Regions from separate parts of the Bradyrhizobium sp. USDA 4501 genome, predicted to be linked through region 2. Evidence: predicted binding sites of a transcription regulator. Region 2 holds the regulator's gene; the other holds the start of a gene.
What was found. The regulator PhoB, encoded in region 2, activates phosphate uptake and scavenging genes when phosphate is short. The targets are predictions, from matches to a motif close to TGTCATNNANCTGTCAT.
Positions count from the first base shown of each region.

Region 1: ACVWZM_RS18850 (alkaline phosphatase D family protein) is a predicted target of PhoB. The motif match lies at 8,779-8,795, and genes of this name have one in related genera.

Region 1 covers NZ_JBSSEX010000001.1:4,092,422-4,107,399, reverse strand. Annotated here, with positions in the region: gene argG (argininosuccinate synthase) at 1-271, opposite strand, end outside; gene ACVWZM_RS18895 (phosphatase PAP2 family protein) at 362-1,144, opposite strand; gene ACVWZM_RS18890 (hypothetical protein) at 1,302-1,802, opposite strand; gene rlmN (23S rRNA (adenine(2503)-C(2))-methyltransferase RlmN) at 1,921-3,135, opposite strand; gene ACVWZM_RS18880 (invasion associated locus B family protein) at 3,261-3,854, opposite strand; gene ACVWZM_RS18875 (SDR family oxidoreductase) at 4,009-4,845, opposite strand; gene ACVWZM_RS18870 (NADPH:quinone oxidoreductase family protein) at 4,951-5,931, shown strand; gene ACVWZM_RS18865 (YkvA family protein) at 6,287-6,664, opposite strand; gene ACVWZM_RS18860 (4a-hydroxytetrahydrobiopterin dehydratase) at 6,756-7,061, opposite strand; gene ACVWZM_RS18855 (TAXI family TRAP transporter solute-binding subunit) at 7,273-8,676, shown strand; gene ACVWZM_RS18850 (alkaline phosphatase D family protein) at 8,859-10,421, shown strand; gene ACVWZM_RS18845 (N-acetylmuramoyl-L-alanine amidase family protein) at 10,797-11,729, shown strand; gene ACVWZM_RS18840 (hypothetical protein) at 11,752-12,873, opposite strand; gene ACVWZM_RS18835 (response regulator) at 12,966-13,340, opposite strand; gene ACVWZM_RS18830 (Crp/Fnr family transcriptional regulator) at 13,542-14,306, shown strand; gene ACVWZM_RS18825 (hypothetical protein) at 14,507-14,978, shown strand, end outside.
Region 2 covers NZ_JBSSEX010000001.1:5,296,360-5,311,337, forward strand. Annotated here, with positions in the region: gene ACVWZM_RS24110 (OmpA family protein) at 1-877, shown strand, start outside; gene ACVWZM_RS24115 (hypothetical protein) at 880-1,176, shown strand; gene ACVWZM_RS24120 (TetR/AcrR family transcriptional regulator) at 1,284-1,874, shown strand; gene ACVWZM_RS24125 (haloalkane dehalogenase) at 1,871-2,779, shown strand; gene ACVWZM_RS24130 (SelT/SelW/SelH family protein) at 2,799-3,029, shown strand; gene ACVWZM_RS24135 (putative bifunctional lysylphosphatidylglycerol flippase/synthetase) at 3,358-4,413, shown strand; gene ACVWZM_RS24140 (sensor histidine kinase) at 4,498-5,811, shown strand; gene pstS (phosphate ABC transporter substrate-binding protein PstS) at 5,947-6,957, shown strand; gene pstC (phosphate ABC transporter permease subunit PstC) at 7,186-8,175, shown strand; gene pstA (phosphate ABC transporter permease PstA) at 8,180-9,025, shown strand; gene pstB (phosphate ABC transporter ATP-binding protein PstB) at 9,022-9,840, shown strand; gene phoU (phosphate signaling complex protein PhoU) at 9,947-10,663, shown strand; gene phoB (phosphate regulon transcriptional regulator PhoB) at 10,809-11,519, shown strand; gene ACVWZM_RS24175 (GcrA family cell cycle regulator) at 11,815-12,327, opposite strand; gene ACVWZM_RS24180 (aspartate aminotransferase family protein) at 12,815-14,023, shown strand; gene argF (ornithine carbamoyltransferase) at 14,023-14,949, shown strand.

The sequences.
Region 1 (14,978 bases), 1.2 Mb from region 2:
GGAACGCGCCGGACTGGATCGCGGCGATGCCCTCATGGACCAGCTGGGTGCGGCAATCGACGAGGCGGGCCTTCTCGGCGCCGAAATCCACCGCCTTGCGCGGGATCGCGTCGTAGTCGGCCTCGTCGGGCTGGCCGAGATTGGCGGTATAGGCGAAGACCTTGGCGCCTTTCAGCTTCATCCAGAGCAGCGCCGCCGAGGTGTCGAGCCCGCCCGAGAACGCGATGCCGACTTTTTCGCCAGTGGGCAGGCTTTTCAGAATCGTACTCATGGGACGGTCCAATCGGTCGAAATCAATGATGTTTCCGGGGTGGCGATATCAAATTTCCGAACGCTGAGCACGCCTTTAATCAGGCCCAAATCAGGCCTCGGTCTGGCTGGACGCCGCCTTGCCGCCCCGGCGCCAGCGCTGCATCCACCGGTAGCCGGGCATCGCAAGGCGCGTCAGCGCGGCATCGACCTGGGCGTCAGTCAGCCGGGTCGCTGCCCAGCGGTAGATCAGCGCGTAGAACAGCCAGACCGTGAAGAACGACACCAGGCCCGCGATCGCCACATCGGTGAAGAAATGGCCGCCAAAGGCCATGCGAAGCCCGCTGGTGACGATGCCGAACACGGTGGCCCCGGCAAAGGCCAGCGGCCGCCACGCGGGCGGCGTCAGCGCCGCCGGTGCATAGGTCCAGAACGCGGTGGCGCCCTCGCCGGAGAAGAACGAGCAGTTGCGCGGGCAGCCGCCGCGCGGGTCCCACCACGGCATGAATTGCAGGTCGCCGCCGAACTGCGTCACGAACACCGGCCGCGGCCGGCCCCAATAATTCTTGAAGGTGAAATTGGTGAGCACGCCGGCCGAGAGCAGCATCGTGGTGAGCAGGAACACCGCGGCGCGGCCGGACATCAGCATCGGCCGGTCCGGGCGGATGAATTTCCAGACGATGGTCACGATCGCCGGCAGCACCAGCGCCCAGGCGATCCACATCGCCGCATCGCGCGCGAACGACGCCACCGCGTCGAGCTTCAGCGGGAAGGTTTTCTGCGCCACATCGTAGAACAGCGCCGCCAGCTTCAGGTCGAGCTCGGGATAGATCCCGAACAGGATGCCGATGATGAGCGCCAGCCCCAGCGCAATGAAAAGTCCGGTCCGGTTCATGGCGCGCGGTTTAGCCGAGGCGGATGAGCATGGGAAGTGACGTCATCCCCGCGCAACGGCTTCGCCGTTGTCGCTGGAGGTGCGAGCTCTTGCGAGCCTCGAAGGATGCGGTCTTGCTGCGGCCCATCCTTCGAGACACCGTGCTGCGCACGGTTCCTCAGGATGACGGCGGTGTTTGCGGCCGCCGTTGCGACGGCAATGGCGGGGGCGGCGGCAACGGTCGCGCCGGCTCGCGCCAGGCGCCGGCGGTGCGGCCGGCGATCAGCCAGTAGACCAGGCCCGCGACGATGCCGGCCCCGGTCATGATCTCCATGTGCCGGCGCACGATGCCATGGAATTGCATCATGTCGGGATCGAACGGAACCAGGCCGAGATAGCACGCCGCGCCGACGATCGCGCCGCCGACGGCATAGGCCAGCACGCTCCGGATGAAGAACGCCTCGGTGATCAGCACCACGATCAACGCCGGCAGCAGCGCAAAGCCTGAGATAAAGATGAACCCGAAGCCGAGCACAACGTTGATCGCGCTCTGGTCGATCTGCCCGCCGAAATCGCTGATCTCGGGATACAGCACCGCGACGACCACGATGATCCCTGCCACGAAGCAGGCCATCAGGAAGCCGAAGGCGACGACGAACAGGCGGCCGATCAGGGCCATGCTACGACCTCCCCGTCATTGCGACGGAGCGAAGCAATCCATCTCGCAGCTCGCCGAGGCATGGATTGCTTCGTCGCTTCGCTCCTCGCAATGACGGATTGCATGGAGGGCGTCACACTCAATCCGTCATCGCCATCGCGCGCAGCGCCTGGCGCTCGCGGGCCGAGAGCTTTTCGGTCTCCGACTTGAGCTGGCCGCAGGCGGCGAGGATGTCGCGGCCGCGCGGCGTGCGCACCGGCGAGGAGTAGCCGGCGTTGAATATGTATTCGGAGAATTTTTCGATCTGCTCCCAGTCCGAGCATTCGTAGGCGGTGCCCGGCCACGGATTGAACGGGATCAGGTTGATCTTCGCCGGAATGCCCTTGAGCAGCTTCACCAGGAGCTTCGCGTCATCGAGCGAATCGTTGACCCCCTTGAGCATCACATATTCGAAGGTGATGCGCCGCGCGTTGGAGGCGCCGGGATAATCGCGGCAGGCTTGCAGCAATTCCTTGATCGGATATTTGCGGTTCAGCGGCACCAGCTCGTTGCGCAGCTCGTCGCGCACCGCATGCAAGGAGATCGCGAGCATCACGCCGATCTCGTCACCGGTGCGCTGGATGTTCGGCACCACGCCCGAGGTCGACAGCGTGATGCGCCGGCGCGAAATGCCGATGCCTTCATTGTCGGCGACGATCAGCAGCGCATCGCGCACCGCGTCGAAATTGTAGAGCGGCTCGCCCATCCCCATCATCACGATGTTGGTGACGCGGCGCGTGCCGTCCTCGCGGTCGGCCCAGTCATTCAGCCGGTCGCGCGCCACCATCACCTGGCCGACGATCTCGCCGGCGGTGAGGTTGCGCACCAGCCGCTGCGTGCCGGTGTGGCAGAATGCGCAGTTCAGCGTGCAGCCGACCTGCGAGGAAACGCACAGCGTGCCGCGATCGGTCTCGGGGATGTAGACGCACTCGACCTCGTGCGGCCGCTCGACCTTGTCGCCGCTCGGCAGCCGCAGCAGCCATTTGCGGGTGCCGTCATTGGAGATCTGCTCGGCGACCACCTCGGGACGATCGACGGTAAAATGCTTCTCGAGCTCGGCGCGCATGTCCTTCGAGACGTTGGTCATCTCGGCAAAGCTCTTGGCGCCGCGGAAATACATCCAGTTCCAGAGCTGCTGGGTGCGCATCTTGCGCTGGCCGGCCTGCACCCCGATCTCGCCCAGGCGATCGGCGATCTCGGCGCGCGACAGCCCGATCAGCGACGGCTTGGCCGGCGGCACGTAGGTCTCGAGCGGAACCTTCTCGACCAGCGCGCTGGCGCCGGAGACGGCATGGGTGGTCACGGTGTCGGTCATGAAACCTCAAATAGGCCTTCCAGCCGGTGCTGGAAAGCCACCGAATACCTCGATTTCAGGCCTTAAGTCGATTTTTAGAGCATGATCTTTCCGGAAAACCGCTTCACACTTTTCCGGATCATGCTCTAGCGTCGGCAGTCCTGCCCGAGCCGGTCGAGCGCCTGCGCCAGGCCCTTCAGCGAGAAGGTGTCTGTCGTCTCGGTGCCCTTGGCCGAGACGGCTTTTACCGTCAGTTCGGCCGATTTGCGCATGGACTCCACCATCCGCTCCTCCTCGGCCGCATTCTTGATCCAGAGGCCGTCGCCCTGCGTGTACATCGCATAGGTCCCGCCGCCGACCTGAAGCGTCGATTCGGAGCCCGGCTTCACCGTGTAGCCGATCATGATCGAGACTTCGTTGACGACCTTCTCCGCCGGACGGGTGGAGATGAAGGCATAGGCCGGATCACGCGGCCGGTTCGCCGGATTGGTCTTCGACGACGACGGCTTGGCGAGCGCAAAGCACACCTTCTTGCCGTTGGGCGATGCCGTGTACGCGCCCCAGGTCCCGAATTGGCCGATCAGCGTCGGCTCCGCGCCGCCGGCCGCAGCCGCCGCGGCCGAAGGCGCCGGCTTGGCTGCTTCCTTGGCCGTATCCTTCTTGGGCGCGGCCTGCGCCGGCGCGAGGGTGATGAACCCGCCCAGGATACAAGCAACCAGTGATGTCAGAATCTGCCGCACGGCCAACTGGTTCCCCCATCATTGTGACTGCAAGATGGCCCGGCGATTCCCCTCCGCCGGCTCGGATGGATAACCGGGAAACGCTTTTTTGGGAAGGCAGTTAGGCCGAAAGGCGAACGCCGCTCACCGTCGGGCGCGTAATCGCGACGCGTTATCACTTGGCGCGCGCAGCGCGCTGCTTCTCCCACTGCGCATCGGTCCATTGCAGCAGGTCCTCGGCACCGGAACTGCGTAAGTGCGAGCCGCCATCCTGCACCACCATCTCGCCGTTGATGTAGCCGGCCTGATCCGAGATCAGAAAGGTCGCGAGATTGGCGAGCTCCGAATGCTCGCCGGCGCGGCCGAGCGGATTGCGATGCGCCCAGCTCTCGCCGCGCCCTTCGGGGCGCAACTGTCCGGTCGCGCCTGCGGTCGGGAACGCGCCGGGCGCGATCGCGACGGTGCGGATGCCCTTCGGGCCCCACTCCACCGCCAGGCTCTTGGTCATCGCCAGCACGGCGGTCTTCGCCATCGCGGACGGCACCGTGAACGCGCGGCCGGTGATGGTCGAGGTCGACAGGATCGAGAGCACCACGCCCTTGTGCTTGCCGTCGATCCAGCGGCGGCCGGCGGCGAGCGTGCAGTACATCGTGCCATGCAGTGTCGGCGCGAGGATCGCGTCCGCCGCACGGAACGACAAATGTTCGCTCTGCGCAATAAAGGTTGCGGCAGCATTGTTGACGAGCACGTCGATCGGCGCGTCCTGCCAGACCTGATCCATCATCGCTTCGACCGCTGCGCCGTCGCGGATATCGCAGCGCGCGATGGAAACCTTGGCGTCGAGCTCGCTACGGAATTTTGCTGCGGTTTCCTCCAGCAGCCCCTCGCGCCGCCCGCAGATGATCAATTCGGCGCCGAGTTCGGCGAAGCGGTAGCCCATCGCAGCACCAAGGCCGGAGCCGCCGCCGGTGATCAGGATGCGCTTTTTTGCTAGCAGGCCTTTTTCAAACATAGTTTGATCCCTCCGCTTTGTATTGTCGCTCCGCCGCAAATCCGGCATGAAGCTTGTAGTCCAAGATCTTGCAGCTCTTTCTGCGTCCGAAACTCAGGTGTGTCCATGAAAGCCATCCTCTGCTCGCAATACTGTCAACCTGACGATCTCGTGCTGGCTGATGTGCCCGATCCGGTGGCGGCTCCCGGCGAAGCCGTGATCGCGATCAAGGCGGCGGCGCTGAATTTCTTCGACATCCTGATGATCCAGGGCAAGTACCAGATCAAGCCGCCGTTCCCGTTCTCGCCGGCTGCCGAAGTTGCCGGCGTGATCGAAAGCGTCGGCGCCGGCGTCACTGACCTGAAGGTCGGCGATCGCGTCGTCGCATCCTGCGGCCACAACGGCGCGCGCGACAAGATCGCGCTGCCGGCGAATTCGATCGTGAAGATTCCCGACAATCTCGACTACGACCGCGCCGCCGGCATCATCATCATCTACGGCACCGCGCTGCATGCGCTGGAAGATCGCGCGAGCCCGAAGCCGGGCGAGACGCTCGCGGTGCTGGGGGCCGCCGGTGGCACCGGCCTTGCTGCGTGCGAGCTCGGCAAACTGATGGGGTTGAAGGTGATTGCCTGCGCCTCGTCGGACGAGAAGCTGGCATTCGCCAAGCAACACGGCGCCGAGCTGACGCTGAACTATGCGAAGGAAGATCTCAAAGAGGGCCTGCGCAAGCTGACCGACGGCAAGGGCGCCGACATCGTGTTCGATCCGGTCGGCGGCGCCTATGCCGAAGCCGCGTTGCGCTCGACCGCGTGGGAAGGCCGCTTCCTGGTCATCGGCTTTGCCGCCGGCGAGATTCCGAAGATCCCGCTCAACCTCGCACTGCTGAAGGGCTGCGATATCCGCGGCGTGTTCTGGGGCGCCTGGGCGCGGCAGAATCCGGACAAGAACCGCAAGAACCTCGAGAAGCTCGTGCAGTGGACCGCGGAAGGCAAGATCTCCTCGCATGTCGACCGCACCTTCCCGCTGTCGCAGACATCAGAAGCCCTGAAGGTGCTCGCCGGCCGCAAGGCGATGGGCAAGGTGATCCTGCATCCGGGAAGCTGAACCGAGATTGCGCAGCCCGGAAGGAGCCGAACGGACTACCATGGCGCTCCCTACCGTCTCCGTCACCCTGAGGAGCGCGCTCTTGCGCGCGTCTCGACGGGTCGACGGCCCCGCTGGTGGCCGTACATCCTTCGAGACGCGCTTCGCGCTCCTCAGGATGACGGATCGAAAGTTTCGTAGCCCGGATGGAGCGCAGCGAAATCCGGGATGCATCATAACCTTCCCTTGAAAAGAGGAGGTCGCTTTGCTCGCGAGAGCAAAGCGGGTGGGGATCAAATCTGCCGGCTTGCAGCGTCGCCTGTTGCTGACCCCCTTCCCGACCTTCCCCCTTTCAGGGGGAAGGAGAAGGCAGATCTCACTCCTCTTCCGGCACCCCGCGCTTCAGCGCGGCGCGGGCGGCATCGCGATGCTCCGGCGTGATGTGGCTTGCCACCATGCGGAGCGCAGTTGCGAGCACTGCGGCGTCATCGGTGAAGCCGAGGATCGGCAGCATGTCGGGCACGAAATCGAACGGCAGGATGAAATAGGCGATTGCCCCGAGCAGCGCCGCCTGGACATGGCGCGGCGTCTGCCGGTCAAAGGCGCAGTAATAGGCGGCCAGCAGGTCCTCCGCGAAGGGCAGGCTCGCCACCACCTTCTTGAACTTGATCCAGAAACGGCGGCGCACGCTTTCGGGGTCCTGCGCCAGCCGATCGGCAGGCCCAAATCCCACGCCGGGTTCGCTCGATGTCATCGCAAGGTTCCTCGACGCCGCGCCAGTTCGGCGGCGGACGATGCGAATCTGGGGACATCGGCGGACCCGCGCAAGGTTCCACGCGCCGGAGTCAATTGACCCCAAGCTGCCTTGCGATCGCGTTCATGGCCTTGGCGAGGTCGATATCGCGCTTGGTCACCCCGCCGACATCGTGGGTCGACAGCACCACCTCGACGGTCTTGTAGACGTTTTTCCACTCGGGGTGATGGTCGCTCTTCTCGGCGACCAGGGCGGCGCGGGCCATGAACCCGAAGGCCTCGTTGAAGTCCTTGAACACGAAAGTCTTGGCGATCGCCTCGCGGCCGGACGCCTCCGACCAGCCGGCCAGTTCCCAAAGGGCGGCCTTCCTCGCCTCCGCTGACAGCCGTTCGACCATGGTAACCTCCCGTTTGACGCCGACTTTAGCCTAACAACCGGCCTCCGGGACGGGATCCACGCCCAAATTAAGGCCGAAATCGCGTCCTATCGCCGCTGGTAACCATGACGGAGTTGTAACATCTGTCCGTTCAGTAATTTGCTACACATAGAGGATGTATGCGCGTTGGTAGTTTTGCGAGATTGAGCCCCGACGATTGTTTGCGAGATCGATGACAGACGGCTCCGCCAGCATGTCGCCCAAGCCGCTGCGTTCGGCAAAGCGGCGGCTGATGTTCGTTTTGATCGCGGGCGCGCTGGCCATCATCGGCACGTTGCTGGCCGGCTATTATTTCGCCGTGCGTCCGGTGACGCTGCGGATCGCGGTCGGTCCTGCCAACAGCGATGACGTCAAGGTCGTGCAGGCGCTGGCGCAGGCCTTCAACAACCAGCAGAACACCCAGGTCAAGCTGAGGCCGGTGCAGACCGAGGGCGCCACTGCCAGCGCCCAGACGCTGGCCGACGGCAAGGCCGATCTCGCCATCATCCGCGGCGATCTCGAGGTGCCGAAGAATGCCCAGGCGGTCGCGACCCTGCGCAAGAATGTCGTGGTGATGTGGGTTCCGCCCGCCAAGGGCAAGGTTCGGAAATCCGCGCGGATCACCAAGATCGCGCAGCTTGCCGGCCGCAAGATCGGCGTCGTCGGCCGCACCCCGGCCAATGTCAATCTGCTGAAGCTGATCCTGACGCAATACGGCGTCGACCCGATGAAGGTCGAGATCGTTCAATTCCCGGCCAATGAGGCGGCGGAAGCGATCAAGAACCTCAAGGCCGACGCCTATCTCGCCGTCGGCCCGGCCAACAGCAAGATCACGATCGATGCGATCACGGCGTCGGTCCGCGACGGCGGCGAGCCCAGCTTCCTTGCGATCGACGCCTCCGAGGCGATCGCGCAGAACCATCCGGCCTATGAGGCCGCGGAAATCCCCGCCGGCTCGCTCGGCTCCGCTGACCGGCCCGATGATGAGGTGAAGACGATCAGCTTCTCGCACCACATCGTTGCGCGGAAGGGCCTGTCGGACTCGACGGTCGCGGCATTCACGCGGCAATTGTTCGCGATCCGGCAGTCGCTCAAGACCGATTTCCCGCTCGCCGCCAAGATCGAGACGCCGGACACCGACAAGGATGCCACCATTCCGGTGCATCCGGGCGCCGCCGCGTTTGTCGACGGCGAGGAAAAAACCTTCCTCGACCGCTACAGCGACTACATCTGGTGGAGTCTGATGGCGTTCTCGGCGATGGGCTCGGCCGGTGCGTGGTTCGCCGGCTATCTCAAGCAGGACGAGCGCAACACCAACACCTCGCAGCGCGAACGCCTGCTGGAGATGCTGAAAGCCGCGCGGCACAGCGATTCGATCGAGGAACTCGACCAGATGCAGGCGGAGGCCGACGACATCCTGCGCCACACGCTGGACTGCTTCGAGCACGGCGCGATCGAGGAAGGCACGCTGACCGCGTTCAACATCGCGCTCGAGCAGCTTCATAACGCCGTCGCCGACCGCAAGGCGCTGTTGTTCAGCATGCCGCAGAATTTGCAACGGGCTGCGACGCAGTTCAGGGCGGCGGGCACGGCGTAGGGGCGCCGCCAATCTTTATCCGCAAATCCCCCTTGCCTCCCCCCGCACTCGGGAGAGGGAGCCTGACAGATGCGCTTCCCTTACGTCCCGCACTCCCGCCGCTGTAATCTCTCCGTCATGGAATTTTTCTAGGTCTTGGCGCGCCTGCGGCGCATTGTCGCTGTGACCTGAGGAGGCTCCCTATGACGATCCGGTTCTCGCGAAATCTCACCCGCCGACGCTTTCTCTCCACGGCGGCTGCGGCCGGCGCCGGCGTGATTGCGATGCCCTATCTGTCGCGCGCCGCCGACCGTCCCGTGATCACCCATGGCGTGCAGTCCGGCGATGTCGGCGTCGACGGCGGCGTGGTGTGGGCGCGTGCGGACCGGCCGGCGCAGATGATGGTCGAGGTCGCGACCACTGAATCGTTCAAGGACGCCCATACACTGCCGCCGATCGCGGCGCTGCCCGAGAGCGACTTCACCGCCAAGATGCTGCTGGAGAACCTGCCCTCCGGCCAGGACATCTTCTACCGCGTCCGCTTCCGCGACCTCGCCCATATCGACATCGTCGGCGAGCCGGTGGTCGGACGCTTCCGCACCGCGCCGAGCGACCGCCGCGACGTCTCCTTCGTGTGGGGCGGCGATGTCGCCGGCCAGGGCTGGGGCATCAATCCCGACGACGGCGGCATGATCACCTTCGCCGCGATGAAGAAGCACGCTCCGGATTTCCTTCTGCACTCCGGCGACACGATCTACGCCGACGGCGTGATCCCGTCCGAGGTGAAGCTTCCCGACGGCGAGATCTGGAAGAACGTCACTATACCCGAGAAGGCGAAGGTGGCCGAGACGCTCGACGAATACCGGGCCGCCCACAAGTATAACTTCCTCGACAACAACGTCCGCGCCTTCAATGCCGAGGTGCCGATCTTCGTGCAGTGGGACGATCACGAGGTGACCAACAATTGGTCGCTGTCGAAACAGCTGCCGGCGGCCTACAAGGAGCGCGACATCACCGTGCTCGCGGCGCGCGCGGCAAAGGCCTTCCACGAGATGTATCCGATGCGCGAGAGCATCGTCGAGCCGGGCCGCGTCTATCGCACGCTGAGCTACGGTCCGCATCTCGACGTCTTCATGCTCGATGAGCGCAGCTATCGCGGCCCCAACGGCCCGAACCTGCAGGAGCAGTACGGCCCCGACGCCTATTTCATCGGCCCGGACCAGATGGCCTGGCTGAAGCGCGCGCTGCTCAACTCGCGCGCCACCTGGAAGGTGATCGCCTCCGACATGCCGCTCTCGCTGATCGTCTATGACGATGCCGCCAACAAGAAGGGCTCGGAAGCCTTTGCGCAGGGCGATGGCCCGGCGCGCGGCCGCGAGCTCGAAATCGCCGACATCCTGCGTTTCATCAAGACCGCGGGAATCGTCAACACGGTGTGGCTGACCGCCGACGTGCATTACGCCGCCGCGCACTACTACAACCCGAACAAGGCCCAGTTCCAGGAGTTCGATCCGTTCTGGGAATTCGTCTCCGGCCCGCTGCATGCCGGCACGTTCGGTCCGAACGAGCTCGACAACACCTTCGGCCCCGAGGTGAAGTTCATCAAGGCGCCGGGCGAAGGCAACCAGAACCTGCCGCCGTCGGCGGGCATGCAGTTCTTCGGCCACGTCAAGATCGACGGCAAGAGCGGGCAGATGATGGTGAGCCTGCGCGACCGCGTCGACGCCGAGCTGTGCGCGATCACGCTCGACCCGAAGCCGGTCTAGTGTGCTGAATGCGAAGTTCGTGCGATTTCGCGGCAGCCACTTTCACGAACTTCGCATTCATAAAGCACACTAGAATCATAAGTTTGCTAGTGTCCTTATCGAATCCGAAGTTCGCTCCGAAGGTGCGGCAAATGATGCGAACTTCGGATTCGGGACACTAGTTCGGTCACAGCCACGACGGAACCGGGCTCTTTGTCCTGACGGTCTTGCCTCCAAGGCGAGGCAACGCGATTGCCGGGGATGGACCTCCCCGGCCTCTTCCGGTACCGATGTCAGAGCCGTTATGCTGGGGGCCCGGAGGGGCGGAGCATGAGGCGCTGCGAATTCTTTCGCGTGCTCAGTGGTAGCGTTGCGAGGTTTCGGCCTCGCCGCTTGTTGGTCGTCGCGATCGCAGTGTTCGCGCTGCTGCCGATCGAAGTCAGCGATGCCGGCTGGCTGCCCGATCTCTTCAGGAGCTCACCCAAGCATGCCAAGTCGCCGAAGCGCGCGAAGGCGACAAGGGCTGCCAAATTGGCAAGGCACCGCGCTCCGCCCAGGCACCGCGCCATGCGGCTGGCCGCCCTTGGGCCAGTCACCCTGCCGCTTTCGGCTCTCAAGCCGGCCGCTGCCAAATGCGATCCCGCGACGTTCCGGATCGTGCTGGATGTCGGACATACCGCGCAATCGGAAGGCGCGATCAGCGCGCGGAATGTCGCCGAGTTCACCTTCAACCTGCGCCTTGCGCGGCTGATCGAGGAGAGGTTGAAGGCCGAAGGCTTTACCGAAACCAGGCTGCTACTGACCGAAGGCAAAGCGAGACCGAGCCTCTTCAAGCGGGTCGCCGCCGCCAACAATCTGCACGCGGATCTGCTGATGTCGATCCACCATGACTCCGTGCCCAACAAGATGCTCGAGGACTGGGAGTTCGAGGGCAAGAAAAGCCACTTCAGCGACCGCTTCAGCGGCTACTCCGTGTTCGTCTCCCGGGACAATCCGGACTTCAAGACCAGCCTCCGGTTCGCCGAACTGGTCGCCGGGGAAATGAAGGCCCAGGGCCTGCATTATGCCGAGCAATACAGCCAGGCCATCATGGGTCGTTACCAGCACCCGTTGCTGAACAAGGATACCGGCGTCTACAGCAATGATGAACTCATCGTGCTGAGAAAGACCGCGATGCCCGCGATCCTGCTGGAGGCGGGCTCGATCATCAACCGGGACGAGGAACGCGAGATGGACTCGCCCGAGCGCCAAAACCTCATCAGCAGCAGCGTTGCTTCCGCCGTGAAGGAATTCTGCGAGCCGCGATGGGCGCTGCTCGGTCCACCCTGACGGCCGAGCGATCAACTCCTCCTCAGCCCGGCTTGCCCGACTTGATCTCCTTGAACTTGGCAAGCGCCTGCTCGAACTTGGCGTTGAACAACCACATCGCATCGAGGATCTCGCGGAAGGTCGCGGATGTTCTTGCCCGGTCGGCCCGTCCGAACGCGAAGACGCTGTTGTTGCGCAGATATCGCATGATCCTGGGATCGGAAATTCTGTAGCCGACGAGGTTGCCCGATTTGAGCGCTGCTCTGGTCGGCGTGGGAATGATCTGGATCAGCTCAAAGACCTTCATCTGATCGATCGGGTCCGGCAGCGCTTTCTGGATCGCCGCGACCTGCGGGAAAAGTTCGGCGTGTGCGTTCATGAGGCCGTCCCGCACGGCGGTCCAGTGATTGAACCTGTGGTCGAGGTTGCCGACCCGCGCCTCTTCCCGGTCGTCGCGACGGCTCAGTGCAGGATCGAGGACCTCGATCGATTTCTTGATGGCTGCCCACTTGCTTCTGCCGTTGCGATCTTCGGATGGACCGGTCTGCAAGCTGCCCTTGTAGGTGTTCGACCGCGCATTGCCCGCATTCTGCTTGCCGTTCGTCTCGGCAAAGAAGAGGCCGAGGCTGATACGGCCCGCGACGGCGGCGTCGGCGGCATCCAGACCCTTGGCGCGCGCGATCACCGTCGCCAGATCGACCACGTCCTTGAATGGTGTATCGGATGTTTGCGCACCGGCGGGCGGCGCCTCCATGACGTCGAAGAGCTTCCGGTACTCATCGAGCAGCGGCTCCTTGTCGGCGTCGAAATAGGCCGGAGGGATTCCGAATCTGTTGGGCCTACCGATCCTGGACGGAAGCGCATCGGTGAGGTCCTTGTAGGCGCTCATCATCTCGACACGGGCCAGATAGATCGCCTGACCCGGCAAGTCGGGCAGCGGCTGATTGGCATCGATCTGCGCGCGGCGCTGGCGCAGGATCGACTCGAAGCCCTTCAGGGCTTTGTCGTAGGTCTCAAGCGCGGCCGATTGCTCGCTCGAGAGTGCGGCCGGCGTAGCGAGAGCTGGCGACACGAAGCGACCGACGACGGCCGAGCCGAACGGCGGCGCTGGCAGCAGCCCGAGAGCGAGCGCGGCTGCGGGCGCGGCAAATATCCTGACCACCATGACGCTTTCCCGAAGCGCTTGCGTCACCGAATCCGACAGGCTGGATGGTAGACGACGAACGCGCCGACGGCGAGGCCGAAGCCGGCAATGCGTCAACGTCCGTTTCGCAGCGCCGCCTCCAGCGCCTCGCTCGAGCACGGCTTGGTCAGCCGCGGTTTGTCGGCGAGCGATGCCGGCAGCCGGATGTCCGCACCATAGCCCGTGACGAACGCGAACGGCACCTTCAGCGCATCCAGCCGCTCGGCGATGGCGAACGTCTTCTCGCCCCTGACGAGGCCGACGTCGAGCAGCGCGAAATCCGGCGCGCGTTCGGCGATCAGCTCGAGCGCCCGGGCGACGTTCGTGGCGGTGCGCACCGTCCGAGCGCCGAAGCCGAGGATGGTGTCCTCGAAATAGAGCGAGATGATCGGATCGTCCTCAACCACGAGGACGTCACCGGGCGTGCCGGCATTGGGGGTGAAGTCCATGGCGTGCCAGTTTCCGTTTTTAAAGCATGGATGAAAGACCGGATCAGTCCGGCCGGATTGGCCCGCGACCGGCGCCTGAAAGCACGCCGGCTGTTCCCGAGGTGAAACCCATCACATCGCGGGCTGCCGCGTCTGTTCACTAGTGAACATAAATCCGGGAACTTTCCGATTATGGTCCGCGTTGGGTTCTCAGGATTTCCAATGATCACGAAACGGACCGAGTTGGCCGGGACGAGTGACCGGCCGTTCAACAATCTTTTGCGCCGGCTGAACGCCGCCGATTACGAACTGATCGCGCCGCACCTTGCCTTGGTCGAGGCCGCGGCCGGCGATCTGCTCTACAATCCCGGCGACGACGTCCAGACCGTGCATTTTCCATGCGGGCCGAGCCTTGCGTCCTACATGGTGCCCAATGAGGACGGCCGCGATGTCGAGACCATCCTGGTCGGTCGCGAGGGCGCGGTCGGCGGCATCGTCAGCCAGGGCTTCCTGCCGGCCTATACCCGCATCACCGTCAAGTTCGGCGGCCCGTTCGCGCGGCTGCCGGTCAGCAAGCTCGACGCCGCCAAGCTGACGTCGATCTCCGTGCGCAACATCTTCGCGCGCTATGCCGATTGTATGCTGGCGCAGATCTTTCAGTCGACCGCCTGCAATGCGATCCACTCGATCGAGCAGCGCGCGGCGAAATGGATCATCTCGGCGATGGAGCGCACCAATGGCAACGGCATGGTGCCACTCACGCATGAACAGCTCTCGACTTTGCTCGGCGTCGGCCGCAGCTACACCAGCCGCGTGATCCAGAACTTCAAGGCGGAAGGCGTGCTCGAGACGCGCCGCGGCGCGATCGTGATCCGCGACGCGGACAAGCTGCGGCAGCGCTCCTGCCTGTGCAACGACGCCGTCAAGGATCATTTCGAGGAAGTGCTGCGCGGCGTGTATCCAAGCGAGGATAACCCGCAGAACTAGGGTGTGTACTCATTATTCGTCGCATCCGCCATGCTTCCGGAAGCCGACGCTGAACCCGACATCGCCGTAGGGGTTCGTCCTATCGCCCCAACCCCGCGCGCTTAATGAGCGCTTAACGCTTTTGCGCAACAGATAGGATTACCAGCGCGGAATTAGTCCTAGTTATGAGTGCGAGCCGAGCTCCCGAGGAGGGGAATCGGATGGGACTGCTTTTTGTCGGAGCGCTGGCAGGAATCCTGATCGGCTTTGGCTGGTTCGCGCCTTCCCGAGGGGATTTCCTTGGGTGTGAGTCAAGACCCTGTTTCGACAAGGTTGCAGTCGCCCGACCCACGGAGCCAGTGCCGGCGGCGTTAGCGCCTGCGCCTGCGCCTGCGCCTGCGATCGTCAAATCGAATTCTGCAACCCCGGCAAGATCCGGCAGGAGACCATCATCGAAGAAACACGGACCGCCCGACCTCGCCAAGGCGGCGTCCCCGCGGACGAGGATCAACGTCCCGACACCCGAACACGCCGCGGACATGGCAGATCCTGTCCTCACCAAAGCGAAGGTCACGATTGCAGCGCAGATAGAGGATCCGGGATCGGCCGAATTCAGCGACATGAAGCGCGCCATGCGAAAGAACACGTTCGGACGCGCCGTGGATACGATTTGCGGGCGCGTGAAAGGAAGAA
Region 2 (14,978 bases):
CAAGATCACGCTGACCGACAACAAGGTCAATCTCGCCGGCATGGCGCGCGAGCTCGGCGGACGCGAAGCGGTCGCCGCGGCGCTGAAGAACCTGCCGGAAGGCTATTCGATCGCCGCCAACGACACCAAGGCGCCGCCTTACGTGTTCCAGGCCTACAAGGACCCGGTTGCGGTGACGCTGACGCTGACCGGCTACGTGCCCGACAACAACGTACATGCCGCGCTGGTCGCCGCCGCCGGCCGCAAGTTCTTCAGCGAGAAGGTGGTCGACAATCTCAAGGCCAGCATCGGCGCGCCGTCGGGTTTCGCGGCCGCGGTGGGGCCCGCGCTCGGCGCGCTGTCGCGGCTGTCGACCGGAACGCTGGTGGTATCGGACCGCGAGGTGAAGCTGTCGGGCGATGCGCTCTACGATGCCGCCGCCGGCCAGATCCGCGACGGGCTCGGCAAGGATTTTCCGCAGGGCTGGCAGTACAAGGCCGAGGTCACGGTCAAGCCGGCGGCTGCCCCGGTCGATCCCACGGTGTGCCAGCAGCTGTTTTCCGAAATTCTCTCGAAGGGCAAGATCCGCTTCGAGTCCGGCAAGGCCGACATCGTGCCGGATTCCGCCGGCCTGCTCGACCGCCTGATCGAGACCGCGTTGCGCTGCCCCAATGCGACGATCGAGATCGCCGGCCATACCGACAGCGACGGCGAGGAGGCCGCCAACCAGGCACTGTCGGAACGCCGCGCGCAGGCCGTGGTGGATTACCTCGTGCGCGCCGGGCTGCCTGCCAGCCGCTTCACGCCGATCGGCTATGGCAGCACGCAGCCGCTGGCCGGCAACGAGAGTGAAGACGGCAAGGCGCAGAACCGCCGCATCGAATTCGTGGTGAAGTAGCGATGACCGTGCTCGCGACATTCTTCTGGGGTTGGCTGCTCGGCGCGGCGCTGCTCGGCTTTTGCATGGGCTGGATCGCGGTGGTGCATCGGGCGCGGGGCGTCTCGAAGGTCTGGATGCGCTGGCTGGCGCTGCTCGCCGCCGCGCTGGTGGCGGCGTCGTTCGCGCGGATCGTGCCCGGCCGGTTCGGCTACTGGCTCGATCTCTTCCTGGTCATGTTCGCGCTCTATCTCGTCGGCTGCGCGATCGGCTCCTGGCTGCGCGACTGGGTGGTTTCGCGCAGCAAGCCCGCGAGCTGACCTCAATCCCCTGATCCGACAGGCCTGAGCGGCGTCGCCAAGCGCAGGGCGAACTGCATTGATTTTAGTGCTTGACAATAATACGTACGTACGTATTAAATCCGTCCATGCCAAAACCCTCTCTCCGCGATGCCATCCTCGACGCCGGCCTGAAGGAAATGTTCCGGACCGGCTATCACGGCACCAGCGTGCGCGACGTCACCGCCGCCGCCGGCGCGCCGCAGGGCTCCTTCACCAACCATTTCCGCTCGAAGGAGCTGTTCGCATCCGAGGTGCTGGACCGCTACTTCGTCTATGTGCGCGGCCTCGTTGCCGAAGCGCTGGGCGACACGACGCTGACGCCGCGCGAAAGGCTGAGGAGCTATCTCGATCTGATCACCGGCAAGCTCGCGCATGACGGCTTCACCCGCGGCTGCCTGATCGGCGATTTCAGCCTCGAGGCGTCGGGCTCGAGCGAGATGCTGCGCGAGCAGCTCGACGACATCTTCCGGGAATGGCGCGCGCCGTTTGCGGCCTGCATCGCCGAGGCTCAGGCCAAAGGCGAGATCGCCTCCGACTTCGATCCCGATCAGCTGGCCGATTTCCTGCTCGCATCCTGGCAGGGCGCGATGCTGCGCATGAAGGTCGAACGCAGCGAAGCTGCGCTGACGCGTTTCAAGACGATCGCATTCCAAACCGTGTTCAAGGAGTTGCCATGACCAGATCCCCCGATATCAGCCTGCATCATCGCGCCGTGCTTGGGTCTACGATGGCCTATCGCGAGATCGGCCGCAGCGACGCGCCGCACGTGCTGTTCCTGCACGGCAATCCGACGTCGTCCTACATCTGGCGCAACATCATGCCGCTGGTCGCCCCCGTCGGGCACTGCATCGCGCCCGACCTGATCGGCTACGGCCAGTCCGGCAAACCCGACATCGGCTATCGCTTCTTCGACCAGGCGGACTATCTCGATGCGCTGATCGACGAGCTGGGCATTGCCTCGGCCTATCTCGTCGCCCAGGATTGGGGCACGGCGCTCGCCTTCCACCTCGCGGCACGCCGTCCGCAACTGGTGCGCGGGCTCGCCTTCATGGAGTTCATCCGCCCGATGCGCGATTGGTCGGACTTCCACCAGCACGACGCCGCGCGGGAGACGTTCCGGAAATTCCGCACGCCGGGCGAGGGCGAAGCGATGATCCTCGACAACAATGCGTTCGTCGAACGCGTGCTGCCCGGCTCGATCCTGCGCACGCTCGGCGACGAGGAGATGGCCGCCTACCGCGCGCCGTTTGCGACGCGAGAGAGCCGCAAGCCGACCTTGATGCTGCCGCGCGAGCTGCCGATCGCCGGCGAGCCGGCCGATGTCGCCGAGGCGCTCACGGTGGCGCATGCGGCGCTCGCGGCATCGACCTATCCGAAGCTGCTGTTCGCGGCGACGCCCGGGGCGCTGGTGTCACCGGCCTTTGCCGCCGAATTCGCCAAGACGCTCAAGCATTGCGCGGTCATTCAACTCGGTGCGGGCGCGCACTATCTGCAGGAGGATCATCCGGAGGCGATCGGCCGCTCTGTGGCCGGCTGGATCGCCGGCGTCGAGGCTGCCTCCGCGCAGCGCCACGCCGCATGAGGGGCACGGAGCGCGTGACATGAGGGATGTCTCGATCACCTATTGCCGGCCGTGCGGCTACGAGAAGCGTGCCAAAGAGGCCGCGGCGCTGTTGCGCGAGCGCCTCGGCGTCGATGCGACGCTGATCCCCGGCAAGGGCGGCATCTTCCAGGTCAAGCTCGGCGACGAGGTTGTCGCCAGGCGCACGAAGGGACATTTTCCCGATGCCGCCGAGATCGTCGCCGCGGTCACGGCCGCGCGGGATTGCTGATCGGCGGAGCGCCTCTCGGCGGGTACGGAAGATCATTCTCTATTCGGCCGTGCCGGTACTTCACCGTAGTTTTCCGGATGGCCTTGCGGACCGTTCGGCGGGCTAACTGCCGCACGCGCATGTCAAGTCTTGTCGAAGGCGGCGGGAAACGCGCATATTTGTGCACCCGCTGTCATGAATCATCCGTAATATCTTGAAGATGCGCGTTTTATTGTCTTTTGACGAATTCCACTCCGGTTTAAAACGCGCTACACGGGCCAGGGCACAGCGAAGCGCCGGCGGAGATCGCCCGGGGGCCGTCGTCGCGGGATCGCAATTCGAGGTCTAGATGCTGGAAGCAATACGCAGGGCGATGGCGTTTCTGCGCCAGAAGCAAATCCTGCATCGGCTGGGTGTTGTCATCAGCATCGCCGTCATCGGCATCGCCTGCTACGTCCTTTATCACATGCTGCGCGGCATCGACACCAACGAGGTGCTCGAGGCCATCAAGAGCACCGAGCCGCGGCAGATTGCCCTGGCGGGACTGTTCGTCGCGGCGGGCTACTTCACGTTGACCTTCTACGATCTGTTCGCGGTGCGCGCGATCGGCCACGCCCATGTGCCCTATCGCATCAACGCGCTCGCGGCCTTCACCTCCTATTCGATCGGCCACAATGTCGGCGCCAGCGTCTTCACCGGCGGCGCGGTGCGCTACCGGATCTATTCGGCGTGGGGGTTGAATGCGATCGACGTCGCCAAGATCTGCTTTCTTGCCGGGCTCACCTTCTGGCTCGGCAATGCCGCGGTGCTCGGGCTCGGCATCGCCTACCACCCGGAGGCGGCCGCCAACATCGACCAGCTGCCGCCCTGGCTCAACCGGGCGCTGGCATTCGCGATCATCACCGCGCTGGTCGCCTATGTGGTCTGGGTCTGGACCCAGCCGCGGGTGGTCGGCCGTGGCCCCTGGACGGTGACCCTGCCGGGCGGCCCGCTGACGCTGCTGCAGATCGCGATCGGTATCCTCGACCTCGGCTTCTGCGCGCTGGCGATGTACGTGTTGGTGCCGGACGAGCCAAATCTCGGCTTCGTCGTGGTCGCGGTCATCTTCGTGTCGGCGACCCTGCTCGGCTTCGCCAGCCACTCCCCCGGCGGCCTCGGGGTATTCGACGCCGCCATGCTGGTCGGCCTCTGGCAGATGGACCGCGAGGACCTGCTCGGCGGTATGCTGCTGTTCCGGCTCCTCTACTATATTGCGCCGTTCGTCATATCTGTAATCTTGCTGACGTTTCGGGAGGTTATCGTCGGCGCCCGACTCAAACGGCTGCCGCAGGCTGATTCGGGTCCCCGCGCCGAGCCGCACCATGAGGCGGTTCTGGTTCGAAAGCGCGGTGACTCCGGGGTCTGATGAAGCGGCCCGATGCCTCCCGAGGGAAGGTCGCTATGACCGCGCCTGGGCGAGACATGAACCGACGGGATGAAAGCCGCCGCGATGGCAATTGACGATTCGCATTCCTCCATCTTCTCGCCCTGGCCCGACCGGTTGCGCCATTCCGCGCTGATCCTGCTTGCCGCAGCGCTGGCCTTGAGCGTGGTGGTCGCGCTCGGCGAATTGTCGCTGGTGCGCGCCTGCGCCGTGTTCGTCTGCATCGCGGCCGCGGCGCTGGTGCCATGGCGGCTGCATGATGCCGGAACCTCGCGCGAGGATGTCCGCGGCGTCAATCCGGTCGAGGCCGCCGCCGTCAGCGCGGTCGTCGCCGGCATGCCGGATCCGGCCGTATTGCTCGATCGCGCCGGCCGCGTCATCCATCTCAACGCCGCAGCGGCGCAGCTCGCGCCTGCGCTGCGCAAGAACGAACTGGCGCAATTTGCCCTGCGCTCGCCGGAGATCATCACCGCGCTGCGCGAGGCGATCGCGACCACCGAGCCGCGCCGCGCCACCTACACCGACCACGTTCCGGTCGATCGCTGGATGGAACTGGTGATCACGCCGGTGCCGGTGCCGACCCAGTTCGGCGGCACCGAGAAGTGCATGCTGATGACCTTCCACGACCTGACGCCGCTGCGCCGGGTCGAGGAGATGCGAGCCGACTTCGTCGCCAATGCCAGCCACGAGCTGCGCACGCCGCTCGCCGCCTTGTCCGGCTTCATCGACACGCTGCAGGGGCCGGCGCGCGAGGACGCGCGGGCGCGGGAGCGCTTCCTCGGCATCATGCACACCCAGGCGACCCGCATGGCGCGGCTGATCGACGATTTGCTGTCGCTGTCGCGGGTCGAGTTGTCGGCCCATGTGCGGCCCGAGGCCTCGATCGACATCGTGCCGATCATCCGCCAGGTGGCCGACGGGCTCGAGGCACTGGCCAGCGAGCGCCAGGTCGAGATCGATGTCGACCTGCCTCACGCCCCAGTCATGATCGCCGGCGACCGCGAGGAACTGCTCCGCCTGTTCGAGAACCTGATCGAGAACGCCCTCAAATACGGCGCCTCCGGGGGCCGCGTCATAGTGTCGCTGAATCAGGCCGTTTCGGGCGCATCGGGCGAGGGGGCCCCCGAAATCCGTGTCATGGTACGGGATTTCGGCCCCGGCATCGCCCCCGAGCACCTGCCGCGGCTGACCGAGCGCTTCTACCGGGTCGACGTCGGCGACAGCCGCAACCAGGGCGGAACGGGCCTCGGATTATCGTTGGTGAAACATATTCTTAACCGTCATCGCGGGCGTCTTTTGATCGAGAGCGTGCCGAAGAACGGGGCCACTTTTACCGCCTGTTTTCCCCGGCCGAAGACCCCGTTACCAACTCAAAGCTAAGCGTTTTCAGAAGCTTAGTACTGTCATCCAACTGTCATCCAACCTTCGTAAAAGCAGCACCGACCGCTCCTAGATGGACCGGCGTGAGCGCGATCGGGCGCATTCGGCGCTTCGCTCACTGGATGGAGACCACCCATGAATTTCATCAAAGCAATCGTCGCAGCCGGCGTGATCGCCGCTTCGACGTCGGCCTTCGCTGCCGATATTACCGGCGCGGGCGCGACGTTTCCGTTCCCGATCTATTCGAAGTGGGCTGACGCCTACAAGAAGGAGACCGGCAACGGTCTGAACTACCAGTCGATCGGCTCCGGCGCCGGCATCAAGCAGATCCAAGCCAAGACCGTGACCTTCGGCGCCACCGACGCGCCGCTCAAGCACGAGCAGCTCGAGAAGGACGGCCTCGTCCAGTGGCCGATGGTGATGGGCGCGATCGTCCCGGTCGTGAACCTCGAAGGCATCAAGCCGGGTGACCTGATCCTGTCGGGCGAAGTGCTCGGCGACATCTATCTCGGCAAGATCACCAAGTGGAATGACGCGGCGATCGCCAAGCTCAATCCGAAGCTGACCCTGCCGGGCGATGCCATCACCGTCGTGCGCCGTTCGGACGGTTCGGGCACCACCTTCAACTTCACCGACTATCTCTCCAAGTCGAACGCCGACTGGAAGTCCAAGGTCGGTTCCGGCACCGCGGTCGAATGGCCGGTCGGCGTCGGCGCCAAGGGCAACGAAGGCGTTGCCGGCAACATCAGCCAGACCAAGAACGCTATCGGCTATGTCGAGTATGCCTACGCCAAGCAGAACAAGCTGACCTACACCGGGCTGGTCAACAAGGCCGGCAAGACCGTGCAGCCGACCATGGCTGCCTTCCAGGCTGCCGCCTCGAATGCCGACTGGGCCAAGGCTCCCGGCTACTACGTGATCCTGACCGACCAGCCGGGCGAAGCCTCCTGGCCGATCACCGCGGCGACCTTCATCCTGATGCACAAGGACTCGACCGACAAGGCGGCCTCGCAGGAAGCGCTCAAGTTCTTCAAGTACGCCTTCGAGAAGGGCGACAAGGCGGCCGAAGAGCTCGACTACATCCCGATGCCGGACTCGGTCGTCAAGCTGATCGAGAAGACCTGGTCGTCGGACATCAAGAGCTAAGTCCGACGCTGCGACAGGGCCTGTGCCGACTCGATCGCGGCACAGGTCGAGCGACCAAGACCCGGTCTCCATCACCGCGGCAACAAGCGCGGGATCGAGGCCGGGGTTCGCGCCTCAGGGGCGTGGCTGGAACGACGGCGCCCGGCCAAATGCGTCAGTGAAGATCGCTTCGGGGCGTAGCGGTTTGCGTGGCTTTTGCATACTAAAGAGGGGATTGGCGTGGCAGACATGGCTGTTCAGAGCGATGTGATGGAAGCCGCGGGACCTTACGATCGCGCCAAGGCCCTCAGCGCCTTCAAGCTCGGTGACCTCACCTTCTATTGGATCACCCGTATCTCGGCGATTTCGGTTCTGTTGATCCTCGGCGGCATCATCCTGTCGCTGATCGTCGGCGCCTGGCCGGCGATGAAGGAATACGGCTTCGCCTTCCTCTGGACGCAGCGCTGGGCGCCCTCGGCCGATCCACCGGTGCTCGGCGCGCTCGGCCCGATCTACGGCACGCTGATCACCTCGGTCATCGCGATGCTGATTGCCATTCCGGTCGGCATCGGCATCGCCGTGTTCCTCACCGAGCTCTGCCCGCAAATGCTGCGCCGCCCGATCGGCATCGCGATCGAGCTGCTCGCCGGCATCCCCTCGATCATCTACGGCATGTGGGGCTTCTTCGTGCTCGGCCCGTTCCTGGCCAACACGTTCCAGCCCTTCATGATCCGGATCTTCGAGGGCGTCCCGGTGCTGGGCGCGGTGTTCGCAGGCCCGCCGTCCTATCTCAGCCTGTTCAACGCCGCGCTGATCCTTGCGATCATGGTGCTGCCCTTCATCACCGCGATCTCGGTCGACGTGTTCAAGACCGTGCCGCCGGTGCTGAAAGAGGCCGCCTACGGCATGGGCTGCACCACCTGGGAAGTCGTCCGCAGCGTCGTGATCCCCTACACCCGCGTCGGCGTGATCGGCGGCATCATGCTGGCGCTCGGCCGCGCCCTCGGCGAGACCATGGCGGTGACCTTCATCATCGGCAACTCGTTCCGGATCTCGTCGTCGATCTTCGCGCCGGGCACCACGATCTCGGCGGCGATCGCCAGCGAATTCGCCGAGAGCGACGGCCTGCACCAGTCCGGCCTGATCCTGCTCGGCCTGCTGTTGTTCGTGCTGACCTTCTTCGTGCTCGCCGGCGCGCGGCTGATGCTGATGCGGCTTGAAAAGAAGGCGGGGAAGTAACGCCATGAACCCGATCTACAAATCCCGCCGCCGCAGCGACATCGTCATCCGCGCACTCTGTGTCGGCGCGGCGCTGTTCGGCGTCACCTGGCTGGCGCTGATCCTGATCACGCTGCTCTATAACGGCCTTGCCGGCCTCAGCGTGCAGCTGTTCACCCAGAACACGCCGCCGCCCGGCTCGACCGAAGGCGGCTTGCTCAACGCCATCGTCGGCTCGGTCATCATGACCGTGATCGGCGTCGGCATCGGCGCGCCGCTTGGCCTGTTCGCCGGCACCTACCTCGCCGAATACGGCAAGCACGACAAGCTGACCTCGGTGATCCGCTTCATCAACGACATCCTGCTCAGCGCGCCGTCGATCATCATCGGCCTGTTCATCTATGGTGCGGTGGTGGTGCCGATGCGCGGCTTCTCGGCGATCGCAGGCAGCCTTGCGCTCGCGGTGATCGTGATCCCGGTCGTGCTGCGCACCACCGAGGACATGCTGCTCTTGGTGCCCAATCCGCTGCGCGAGGCCGCCTCCGCGCTCGGCCTGCCGCGTTCGCTGGTGATCAAGCGGATCGCTTATCGTGCCGCGCGATCGGGTCTGATCACCGGTGTGCTGCTGGCGACCGCCCGCGTCGCCGGCGAGACCGCGCCGCTGCTGTTCACCGCGCTGTCGAACCAGTTCTTCAGCCTGGATCTGACCAAGACGATGGCCAACCTGCCAGTGACCATCAACAACTTCGTGCAGAGCCCCTACGCCTACTGGAAAGAGCTGGCGTGGAGCGGCGCGCTGCTCATCACATTCACCGTGCTCGCGTTGAATATCGGCGCGCGTATCCTTGGTGCCGAAAGGGCCGCAAAATGACCGAGCTTTCCGTCTCCACGACTGCCGCAGGCCACATTCCCCAGGTTCCGCTGCCGGAAGCGCCTCCGAAAGTCACGGTGCGCAACCTCAACTTCTATTACGGCGAGCACCACGCGCTGAAGAACATCAACCTGACGCTCGGCACCAACCGCGTCACGGCGTTCATCGGCCCGTCTGGCTGCGGCAAGTCGACCCTGCTGCGCATCTTCAACCGGATGTACGACCTGTATCCGGGCCAGCGCGCGGTCGGCCAGCTGATGCTGGACCAGACCAACATTCTCGACCCCAAGCTCGACCTCAACTTGCTGCGCGCGCGGGTCGGCATGGTGTTCCAGAAGCCGACGCCGTTCCCGATGACGATCTACGAGAACATCGCCTTCGGCATCCGCCTCTATGAGAAGATCTCGAAGTCCGAGATGGACGACCGGGTCGAGAAGGCGCTGCGCGGCGGCGCGCTGTGGAACGAGGTCAAGGACAAGCTGAACGCCTCCGGCCTGTCGCTCTCCGGCGGCCAGCAGCAGCGCCTGTGCATCGCGCGCACCGTGGCGGTGCGCCCCGAGGTGATCCTGTTCGACGAGCCGTGCTCGGCGCTCGACCCGATCTCGACCGCCAAGGTCGAGGAGCTGATCCAGGAACTCTCCGAGGACTACACGATCGCGATCGTCACCCACAACATGCAGCAGGCGGCGCGCGTCTCCGACAAGACCGCCTTCATGTATCTCGGCGAGCTGATCGAGTTCGACGACACCAACAAGATCTTCACCTCACCGAGCGATCGGCGCACCCAGGACTACATCACCGGCCGGTTCGGTTGACCGGCGCATGATCCGGAAAAGTGGAAACCGGTTTTCCGATCAGGTCATGCTAAAATTCAGGACACGAAACCATGATCCCCGGGATCATGGTTGAGGGAGACAAGCGATGGCTTCTGAACATACCGCCAAGGCATTCGACAGCGACCTGCAGGAGTTGACCCGCCTGGTCGCCGAGATGGGCGGCCTGGTCGAACGGATGATCACCGAGTCGGTCGACGCGCTGATCCGTCGCGACGTCGCGCTCGGCAAGCGCGTGGTCGCCGCCGACATCGAGATCGACAATCTGCAGCGCAACATCGAAGAGCGCGCGGTGCTGACGATCGCGCGCCGCCAGCCGATGGCGATCGACCTGCGTGAGATCGTCAGCGCGATGCGCGTCGCCACCGATCTCGAGCGGATCGGCGACCTCGCCAAGAACATGGGCAAGCGCGTCGCGGCGCTGGAGAGCGATTTCCAGCCGCTGAAGTTGATCCGCGGCCTCGAGCACATGACCGACCTCGTGCTGTCGCAGGTCAAGTCGGTGCTCGACGCCTATGCCGCCCACGACCTGCCGGCGGCGATGAACGTCTGGAAGGGCGACGAGGAGGTCGATGCGATCTGCACCTCGCTGTTCCGCGAACTGCTCACCTACATGATGGAAGATCCGCGCAACATCTCGTTCTGCATCCATCTGATGTTCTGCGCCAAGAACATCGAGCGGATCGGCGATCACGCCACCAATATCGCCGAGACCGTGTTCTACATGATCGAGGGCCAGCAGATCACCGACAAGCGCCCGAAGGGCGACATGACCACTTTTGCCACCACGGTGCCGGGCAACTGAGGCATGATCGGCAAGCACGGAACCGGCAAGAGCGAAACTGGACGATCCTCGCGACAAATCGTTTCCGCGGGGACTATGCTCAAGGAAGTAAGCGTTTCGGTTTGCGTCTGGGCAACGGATCACCACAGAGAAAGAACTTAAACCGATGAGCGCACGCATTCTGGTAGTCGAAGACGAGGAAGCGCTGACGACGCTGTTGCGCTACAATCTCGATGCGGAAGGCTACGATGTCGAGACGGTGGGGCGCGGCGACGATGCGGATACAAGGCTGAAGGAGCGCGTTCCCGACCTCGTGGTGCTGGACTGGATGCTGCCGGGCCTGTCCGGCATCGAACTGTGCCGCCGCCTGCGGGCGCGGCCCGAGACCAAGCAGCTTCCGATCATCATGCTGACCGCGCGCGGCGAGGAAAGCGAGCGCGTGCGCGGGCTTGCCACCGGCGCCGACGATTACATCGTCAAGCCGTTCTCGGTGCCGGAGCTGCTGGCGCGGGTGAAGGGCCTCTTGCGCCGCGCCAGCCCGGAGCGGCTTGCGACCGTGCTGACCTACGGCGACATCGAGCTCGACCGCGAGAAGCGCCGCGTGGCGCGCTCGGGCCGTCCGATCGATCTCGGGCCGACCGAGTATCGCCTGCTCGAATTCTTCCTCGAGCATCCCGGCCGCGTGTTCAGCCGCGAGCAATTGCTCGACAGCGTCTGGGGCCGCGACATCTACATCGATGAGCGCACCGTCGACGTGCATATCGGCCGCCTGCGCAAGCTGCTCAATCCGGGCCGCGAGCAGGATCCGATCCGCACCGTGCGCGGCGCCGGCTACGCGCTCGACGACCGCTTTGCCAAGGCCGAGCCGCAGCCGTAACGGCCATGCGGCATTCATAAACCGCAACACGGCGTCGTCCCGGCGCAAGCCGGGACCCATACGCCGCGGCCAGCGCAATCGGCACGCGGCCAGACGGCTTTCTAACAACACCCATTCGTGGTTATGGGTCCCGGCCTGCGCCGGGACGAGGCCGGTGATGTAGCGGTAGTCCGGATGGAGCCGACGGGTCGCGCGAACGAGCGCCCCGTTGGCTCCATCCGGGCTGCGTCACACAAAAAAATCCCCGCTTTCGCGGGGATTTGTCTTTGAGGTCTTCCGTCGTTTTCCCGAGTGCTCACTTGATCTGCGGTTTCGCCGACGGCCGGCGGCGATCGGCGGCGGGCTGGTAGGCGACGCGCGAGTGATGCGCGCAATAGGGCAGGCCGCCGAGCGCTTTGCCGCCGCAGAAGAAGAATTCCGGGCTCGAGGGATCGCCGACCGGCCAGTGACAGGTGGCCTCGTTGAGCTCGAGCAGCGACAGCCGCTGGCTCATCGGCACCACATTGTCGTAGGAGATCGGATCGGGCTCCATCTCGGCCTCGAAGGCGTGCGCCAGCGCGGTGTTGCCGCGCGAGACCGGGCGCGCCACCCGCATCATGTGCTGGGCGGGGCGGGCCTTGCGCTGCCGCGGCGCGGCCGTGGAGGGTGCCTTGGCGCGGCCGGAGAGGCCGAGCCGATGCACTTTGCCGATCACGGCGTTTCGCGTCACATTGCCAAGTTCCGCCGCGATCTGGCTGGCCGACAGGCCGGACTCCCAGAGTTTCTTCAGCTGCTCGACGCGATCGTCGGACCAGGTCAATACAGTCATCGCATTCTTCCCTTCGCGTAGCGCCGGCCAATCATTGGAGCGGCGCTGCGAGCCAATCTGGACAAATATCCCTGCGGCCAGAATCCCTTAGCCCTCGCCGGGCACGGTGTTGCGCCCGAACGTTTACGCGAGACACAAAGGCTACTTAGAGGGTCCAGTACCGCCGCACGAGATGTCGTACCCGACAGGCCAAACGCTACAATATGGCGTGACTCTGGCGCAAGAGTCCGCGGTCGTGCGTCCACATGTTCCCACACAGTTAAGCATCGCGATGAGGCTTTTCCACCGCACCGGAATGCTCCGGATTGCGCTCGTTTCGCATTGCAGGAAGGCCACTTCGTGGCGATTGACACTTACCGACCGCAGCATAGAATGCCCGCCACGTGCCGCCCGCAAAGGCGGCCGTTTTGTTTTCCGAAGCTGGCCGTTGCTGCGCTGGCGTCAAGGCGCGCGGCAATTGTCGGCTTAAAAACCGTCAGTGATCGCCATGACCAACGCTGCCACGTCGCATCTGCTCCCCGTCTTCGCCAGGGTCGATCTCGGTTTCGAGCGCGGTGAGGGCGCCTGGCTGATCGCAACCAACGGCGACCGCTATCTCGATTTCACCTCGGGCGTCGCGGTCAACGCGCTCGGGCACGCGCATCCGCATCTCGTCAAGGCGCTGCAGGAACAGGCGACCAAGCTCTGGCACATGTCGAACCTGTTCAAGAGCCCGGACGGCGAGGTGCTTGCCGCGCGGCTGTGCGAGCAGAGCTTTGCCGACTTCGTGTTCTTCTGCAATTCCGGCGCGGAAGCGATGGAGGGCGTGATCAAGCTGGTCCGCCACTATCACTTCTCCAAGGGCCATGGCGAGCGCTACCGCATCATCACCTTCGAGGGCGCCTTCCACGGCCGCACGCTGGGCACGCTGGCGGCGACCGGCTCGGCGAAATATCTCGAAGGCTTCGGCCCGCCGATGGACGGCTTCGACCAGGTGCCGCATGGCGACATCGACGCGGTGAAGAAGGCGATCGGTCCGCACACCGCCGGCATCCTGATCGAGCCGGTGCAGGGCGAGGGCGGCGTGCGCTCGGCGCCACAGGCGTTCTTCAAGGCACTGCGCGCGCTGTGCGACGAGCACGGCCTGCTGCTCGCCTTCGACGAGGTGCAGACCGGCATGGGCCGAACCGGCGAGCTGTTCGCCTACAAGCGCACCGGCGTCACGCCGGACGTGATGTCGCTGGCCAAGGCGCTCGGGGGCGGTTTCCCGATCGGCGCGGTGCTGGCGACCGCGCAGGCCGCGGCCGGCATGGCGCCCGGCTCGCACGGCTCGACCTTCGGCGGCAATCCGCTCGCGGTCGCCGCCGCCAATGCCGTGCTCGACGTCATGCTGAAACCCGGCTTCTTCGAGCATGTGCAGAAGATGTCGCTGCTGCTCAAGCAGAAGCTCGCCTCCGTCGTCGACCGCTATCCCGGCGTGCTGTCGGAGGTACGCGGCGAGGGGCTGTTGATCGGCGTCAAGGCCGTGGTGCCGTCGGGCGACCTGATCGCAGCGCTGCGCAGCGAGAAGCTGCTCACCGTCGGCGCAGGCGACAATGTGGTGCGGTTCCTGGCGCCGCTGATCGTGACCGAGTCCGAGATCGACCAGTCGATCACCGCGCTCGAGCGCGCCTGCGCGACATTGTCGGTGGCGCAGCCGAAGAAGGCGGCTGGATAATGAGCAAGCCGGTCCGTCACTTCCTCGATATCAACGAGCTGCCGCTCGGCGAACTGCGCAACATGCTGTCCGCCGGAGCCGCCATGAAGGCGAAGCTGAAGGCGCATGAGAAGGGCAGGAAGCCGCTCGAAGGCAAGACGCTGGCGATGATCTTCGAGCGCCCGTCGACCCGCACAAGGGTGTCGTTCGACGTGGGCATGCGCCAGCTCGGCGGTGAATCCATCATGCTGACCGGCGCCGAGATGCAGCTCGGCCGCGGCGAGACCATCGCCGACACCGCGCGCGTGCTGTCGCGCTATGTCGATGCGATCATGATCCGCATCCTCAACCATGACGCGCTGCTCGAGCTCGCGGCTCACGCCACCGTTCCCGTCATCAACGGCCTGACCCGGCGTTCGCATCCCTGCCAGGTGATGGCCGACCTCATGACCTATGAGGAAAACCGCGGCTCGATCGAGGGCAAGACCGTGGCCTGGACCGGCGACGACAACAACGTGCTGGCCTCCTGGGCGCATGCCGCCGAGCGGTTCAAGTTCCAGCTCAATGTTGCGACCCCGCCGGAGCTGTCGCCGAAGAAGCCGATGCGCGACTGGATCAAGGCGACCGGCGCGCCGATCATGCTCGGCACCGATCCGGAAGCCGCCGTGCGCGGCGCCGACTGCGTCGTCACCGACACCTGGGTGTCGATGGGCGACAAGGAGGGCGAGCACCGCCACAACGTGCTGCGGCCCTATCAGGTCAATGTCAAGCTGATGTCGCTCGCCAAGCCGGACGCACTGTTCATGCACTGCCTGCCCGCGCATCGCGGCGAGGAGGTCACCGACGAGGTGATCGACGGGCCGCAATCCGTGGTGTTCGACGAGGCGGAAAACCGCCTGCATGCGCAGAAGGGCATTCTGGCCTGGTGTTTCGACGCGGTCGCGTAGTCGGAGATCAGTAAGCGTTGTCGTCCCGG